DNA from 3 places in the Roseibium sp. Sym1 genome. Region 3 is predicted to be linked to each of the others. Evidence: predicted binding sites of a transcription regulator. Region 3 holds the regulator's gene; each other region holds the start of a gene.
What was found. Region 3 encodes LexA, which represses DNA repair genes until DNA is damaged. Its sites were predicted from a motif close to TGTTCNNNNTGTGTTCNG; they were not measured.
Positions count from the first base shown of each region.

Region 1: a site for LexA is predicted at 1,040-1,057, ahead of O6760_RS08985 (helicase-related protein). Genes of this name have one in related genera too.
Region 2: a site for LexA is predicted at 1,278-1,295, ahead of O6760_RS00445 (PA0069 family radical SAM protein). Genes of this name have one in related genera too.

Region 1 is NZ_CP114786.1:1,969,412-1,971,614, reverse strand. It holds gene pyc (pyruvate carboxylase) at 1-390, opposite strand, end outside; gene O6760_RS08985 (helicase-related protein) at 1,204-2,203, shown strand, end outside.
Region 2 is NZ_CP114786.1:99,528-101,730, forward strand. It holds gene O6760_RS00435 (hypothetical protein) at 1-339, shown strand, start outside; gene O6760_RS00440 (substrate-binding periplasmic protein) at 429-1,199, shown strand; gene O6760_RS00445 (PA0069 family radical SAM protein) at 1,353-2,203, shown strand, end outside.
Region 3 is NZ_CP114786.1:4,781,437-4,783,639, forward strand. It holds gene O6760_RS21845 (ComEC/Rec2 family competence protein) at 1-644, shown strand, start outside; gene lexA (transcriptional repressor LexA) at 664-1,374, opposite strand; gene O6760_RS21855 (hypothetical protein) at 1,520-2,203, opposite strand, start outside.

The sequences.
Region 1 (2,203 bases), 2.8 Mb from region 3:
CACGCCGGCCTCGATCGCCAGGTTGCGCGCCGCCACCTTGTTGCCGAGCCGGCGCATCGTGTCGGACTTCGGCCCGATGAACGTAATGCCGGCCGCCTCGCAGGCATCGACGAATTCGGGACTTTCCGACAGCAGGCCGTACCCCGGATGGATGGCGTCTGCACCGGAATGTTTGGCAACACGAATGATCTCGTCGATGGACAGATAGGCCTCGATCGGGCCCAGCCCCTTGCCGACCTGGTAGGCTTCATCCGCCTTGAAGCGGTGCAGCGCCAGCTTGTCCTGTTCCGCGTAGATCGCAACGGTCTTCAGTCCAAGCTCATTGGCTGCCCGGAACACCCGGATCGCGATTTCGGATCGGTTCGCAACGAGAATTTTTGTTATCGCCAAACGCCCACTCCCCCTAATTTTCGGCAAAACACATTTGCTGTTTCGGCAAGATTTCTACTTTGGTCGGACGCTCTTGAAAAGGGGCAGAAACCATGTCCTTTTTTTAACTTGGAAAATATTTTTGCGCCTGCGCTGATAACTGTAGGAAAACGAAGGCTAAATTGGCTGAAGCCCAAGCCTGGCGTCGCTTTCAGATAAATTTGCGGCGCAGCATTTTCCCGGAAACGGCACGCCGAACGACAAAAAATCTCCACCCGGCGGCAGCGCCGCCCCGTTTTGGCACATCTGCCCCGGTCCATTTCAGCTTCCCTTTCCGGCGGGACCGGTCCTGCCGGCCCGGGCTATGGGCCAGAGCCGGGCGACCCTACTACATCTTGTTGGAACAAAGCCGCAACATTCCTGAATCCGCGATTCGTCCGGGATTCGTTCACGCTGTGTGCCCGGGTAAACGGACCACGGAACCGGAGCGGCAGCACCGTTTACCGAAAATTATCTATTGACAGTGATTCGACGACAATCGGCACGTTTCGCCCGGCACGACTCAAACCGTTGACCAGATTCACGATTTCGTGGCTCTCATCCGCATGTGAACCATATGTCGTAGGGAACAAATCCTGAATCTCCAAGAGTCAGCGATTCGGTTTCGGTTTGTTCCGGAGTCGTTCTCCACAGCTTATTTTTCCCGGCAAAAACCTGACCTTTTGGCCAAAAGAATGGGGACACACCATCCTTGCCTGTGCTAGACACGCGGCACCATATCTAGGTGCCGGTTTACAGGTGCCGAGCAGTAGAAAGCCGATCGCTAGCCCTTTCATGCCCCGTCTCCAGAACCTGCCGCTGCCGCCGTCTGCCCGGTCCCGCACAGTGACGGCCGTGCTTGGCCCCACCAACACCGGCAAGACCCATCTCGCCATCGAGCGCATGCTGGCCCAGCCCTCCGGCCTGATCGGCCTGCCCTTGCGCCTGCTGGCCCGTGAAGTCTACGGACGCGTTGCCGAGCGTGCCGGAACGGATGCCGTTGCGCTGATCACCGGCGAAGAAAAGATCATTCCGGACAAGCCGCGTTTCTGGGTGTCGACGGTCGAGGCCATGCCGCTTGATCTCGATACCGAATTCGTGGCCATCGACGAAGTCCAGCTGGCCGGCAACCTCGACCGGGGTCATGTCTTCACCGACCGGATCCTGAACCTGCGCGGCAGGTCGGAAACGCTCCTGCTCGGAGCCGCGACCGCGCGGCCCCTCCTGGAAAAATTGCTGCCGGGCCTCAACGTGGTCACCCGGCCGCGCATGTCCGTCCTCGAATATGCCGGCTCGAAAAAAGTGTCCCGCCTGCCGGCGAGATCCGCGATCGTCGCGTTTTCCTCCGACGAGGTCTATTCCATCGCCGAACTGATCAGGCGCCAGCGTGGCGGCGCGGCGGTCGTGCTCGGGTCGCTCAGCCCGCGCACGCGCAACGCGCAGGTGGAGCTGTTCCAGAACGGCGATGTCGATCACCTGGTGGCCACCGACGCCATCGGCATGGGACTGAACCTGGATGTTCACCACATCGCCTTTGCCGGCAACCGCAAATATGACGGTTACCAGTACCGCCAGCTGACCGCTTCCGAGATGGGCCAGATCGCCGGGCGCGCCGGCCGGCACACCAAGGACGGCACCTTCGGGGTGACCGGACGGGTCGATCCGCTGGACGACGAACTGATCGAACGGATCGAAAGTCACCAGTTCGACAGCCTGAAAGTGCTGCAATGGCGCAACACTGCGCTGGATTTTTCGTCAGCGAGCGCATTGCGCCGAACGCTTGACGCGGTCCCGA
Region 2 (2,203 bases), 2.0 Mb from region 3:
TTAACGAAATCCAATAATCGGTCCGTCATGATTTCGAACCTTGCCCCTTGCAATCAGTTCCAGGAGCGCGAAATGGCGGCCTCGAGAAAAAGATCTTGGGAATACATCACCTTGTCGAACGGACACTTCCGCCACGGAACCGCGCTCCAACCGCTGCAGGACCCGAATGCGACACGCGCCACGCCCGAAACCAATTCGTCCACACGGCCTGGCAGTCCCGATGGCGTTATCCATTTTGCGTGTTTCCCGCGCAGAGATGTCTGCTCTGGTGTATTCTCGGCGTCAGGTCCCGAAGATCTGATCACCAGAACCGGAATTCACGAGCCTCGCGCTAAATGACAAGCCATCTACTCATACGGGCACATATACTGGCTCACAAACGGGCCGGAGCCGACCTTGTGAGGTCCTGCCTTCTTCTTGTGACAAGGATGTTGCTCGCATCCGCGCTCGGGCTCTCGCTCGCGGTCGGAAGCGCCCAGGCCCGTGACCTGGTGATCCTGGCAACCCCGGAGGAGCCTTACAAGTTCATCGAGAACGGCGAGTACAAGGGCATCGACATTGAAGTCATCGACGAGGTGATGCGGCGTCTGGGCCTGTCCTACACGGTGGAACTGATCGAGTCGGGCGCCCGCATCCAGCAGGAGGCCGTGTCCGGCCGCGCCGACATGCTGCTGCTTTTTTCCAAAAAGCCCGACCGGATGGAGTTCCTGTACTATCCGCAGGAAAGCTACATAGACATCAGCTGGAATTTCTTCATTCGGGCCGCCGACGAGGGCAAGGTCAAATTCGAGACCTTCCAGGATCTGGGCGGGCTACAGATCGGAATTACGCAAGGTTTTTCCTACACACCGGAGTTTCTCGGTGCCGGCCTGAACTTCCAGACCGTGCCACGCAACACGCTCCAGATCGGCATGCTGATGGCCAGAAGGATCGACGCCGTTCCGATGAACACCATCAGCACGCTCTACGAAGAGAAGAAAGCCGGACGGCTGGACGAGTTGTCCTATCTGCCCAAACCGCTGATCACCAAGCCCTATTACAATGCCTTTGCAAAGGCCTCGAACTACCCGGACATCGAAGGGCTTGTGGCCCGCTATGATGAAACGATCCGGGCGATGAAGGCGGACGGCACGCTGGATGCCATCCTGGTCAAGTATCTCGGCAAACGCCACGGCAACAAGATCCGCGGCGGTTCCTGAACCTCCCCTTTTAAAGTCCTGCGTCTTTCGGCGATCGTCCGCCGCAAGGAGTCTTGCATTGGCTTCGCGTCATGATAATGTTCCCGTTATGTTCTTATTTCGACTCGGATACATCGCGTGACGTTCAGGTCTTCCATCAACGAGACAGCCACCATCGCGGAACCGGCGGCCATTGCCACTGAGGATCTCGCGGTTGCGGAAAGCAGGCGGCGCGGGCGCGCGGCCGGACTCAACAAGAGCGGCCGTTTCGAGCCCCTGGCGCGCGAGAGCTTCAACGACGGCTGGGACAGCCTCGACGACCTGCCTCCCCTCAAGACGGAAGTCCAGGAGGAACGCGCCCGCAACATCATCACACGGAACGAATCGCCGGACCTGTCCTTCGACCGGTCGATCAATCCCTACCGGGGTTGCGAGCATGGCTGCATCTACTGTTTTGCCCGACCCAGCCACGCCTTCATGGGTCTTTCGCCGGGGCTCGACTTCGAGACCCGCCTGTTTGCCAAGCCAAATGCCGCGCAGTTGCTGGAGCGCGAACTGTCCCGGCCCGGCTACAGCCCACGCGTCATCGCCATCGGCACCAACACAGACCCGTACCAGCCACTGGAACGCGGTTACAAGCTGATGCGCGAAATCCTGGAGGTACTCGACACCTGCTCTCACCCGGTCGCCATCGTCACCAAGTCCGCGCTTGTCACACGGGACATCGACATCCTGGCGCGCATGGCGGAGCGAAACCTGGTCAAGGTGGCACTTTCGGTGACAACGCTCGACACAAAGCTCTGCCGCGCCATGGAACCGCGCGCTTCCGCGCCGCATAAGCGCCTGGCCGCGGTCAAGGCCCTGTCCGAGGCCGGAATTCCGACCTCCGTGATGATGGCGCCCGTCATCCCGGCGTTGACCGACAGCGAAATCGAGGCCGTGCTGGAGGCCGCCGCCGGGCACGGAGCCAGCGAGGCCGCCTTCATCCTGCTGCGCCTGCCCCTGGAAGTGTCCGAGCTTTTTCG
Region 3 (2,203 bases):
TCGTCGCCGGATTGTATCTGGCAGGCCAGTCTCGTCCGCCCGATGTGCAGATTTCAGCTTCGGGAAATCGCCTTGCCGCCCGCGACGCGGGCGGGCAACTGCGTTTTGCGGGCAGAACCAACTCGTTTGTGAATGATCTCTGGTTCCAGGTTGAAGGCGTGTCGGGAGATGCGATCAAATCGCGCAAGATGACATCACCCCAAAGGCAATGTGACCGGGAAGGTTGCGTTGTCAGGGCCCACCGGATTGCCTCGGATCACGATGGCCCGGAGCCGGTGGACGGCCCACTGGTCATTGCGGTTCCGCGCAGGCTGGAGGCGCTGGAAGCCGATTGCCGCTATGCCGATATCATCGTAAGCGATCTAATCGCTCCGGGTGCCTGTGGCGCCGGCCTCATCATCGATCAGAAACTGCGGTCGATGCGTGGCGCGGTGTCCATCTGGTTGAAGCACAGGGAAACCGGACCCGACCCGCCTGATGCTGTCCCGGCGAGCGAAGACAGGTCAGGCTCAAGCGAAACGGTTCGCAGGTTCAAGCCGGCTATCGAGCGCATGGTCTTTGCCATACCGGATCCACCGCGCCCATGGCACAGGCCTGGCTCCGTCACGCGTCAAAGCCTGCGCTCTGCGATCCGCGACGAGTAAGGTCAAGCGCCAGCCCCGGTCAGTACTGCCGGAAGAGGGCCACAAGCCGTCCCTGAACGCGAACGCGGCCGGGACCGAAGATGCGCGTCTCATAGGCCGGATTGGCGGCCTCCAGTGCGATGGACGCGCCTTTCTTGCGCAAGCGCTTCAGCGTTGCCTCTTCCTCGTCGACGAGCGCAACCACGATATCACCGCTATCCGCGCTGTCGGTCCGGCGGATCAGCACGGTGTCCCCGTCAAGGATGCCGGCCTCGATCATGGAATCACCGCGCACCTCGAGGGCGTAATGTTCCCCCTTGCCGAGCAGTTCCGGCGGCACCGTGATCGAATGGCTGTGGGTCTGGATGGCTTCGATGGGCACGCCGGCGGCAATGCGACCCATGACGGGAATCTCCGCTCCGGCGGAAACCGGTTCCTCGACGGCCTTGGAGGCTTCGGGTTTTCCGAGCGAGCCTTCGATGACTTCCGGCGAGAAACTTCCGCGTGGACGCGGTGCGCCGAGGCCGGGAGCGATCGAATCGGGCAGGCGGACCACCTCCATGGCGCGGGCCCGGTTGGGCAGCCGGCGGATGAAGCCACGCTCTTCAAGGGCGGTGATCAGCCGGTGAATGCCGGACTTGGACCTGAGATCCAGCGCGTCCTTCATTTCATCGAAAGACGGTGGAACACCGGTTTCTTTGAGTCTTTCGTGAATGAACATGAGCAGTTCGTACTGCTTGCGCGTCAACATATCGGCATCCCCTACCGCGAAATGGGTTGGTACAAATCAAGAACATGGTACCTGTTCCCATTGTGTTCTGCAAGGGTAAATGTTCTCTTACTGTTCTAATCCCGCGGTGGTATCGCAACCGGTAGAACGTCAGAGCGAGAGCGAGCTAAGTCGTATCGCCGCTGTTCCGGATCAGAAGTTCACATGTCACCAGTGTCGGTGCCTTGCCAGGCAGGAGCGCGCCCGCGTGAAGGTTGCCGTCGAGATCGACGCACCGAACCGGAAGTGTCAGGTCCGGTTTACCTCCGGTTCCGGCGCCGGGAAGCAGCAGGATCTCCGATATGAGCCCGGTCATGGGGCGATCATCCTGGAAAGCGGCGCCCGCAAGGCTGCCAAGTCCAAGAACGTCATAGGCCTTTGTATCGAGCTTGCCCGCGAGTTCCGAAACGCTGACATGAAGGTCCGCAAAGGGAGCGAGCGTCGTGATCAGGGCGTTGTCGGGCTTCGCCGAGGCTGTTGCCGGGTCAGGATGGACGCGAAACAGTGTGAATTCGGTTTCCGGATCCGGCGCCGCCCTGAAGACGGCACCCTTGAGGCCGTACCCCTCCAGCTTCGCCGGCGCACCCGCCTTCAGGCTTGCCGGCAACAGGTGACCGAGGCGGTCACGGCCGTTTTCGTGCCAAAAGGCATGGACATGGGCAAACCAGCTGCCCTCCCGCCAGCCGAGGATCGCAACGGCTGCTTGAAGCGTTGCGCCAGCCGAGGAATGGGTGTCGCTGTACCAGGCCGCGTGGCGGTCATCGATCGCCCGGTCCGGCATCACATAGTCGAAGGGACCCAGCACCAGCCC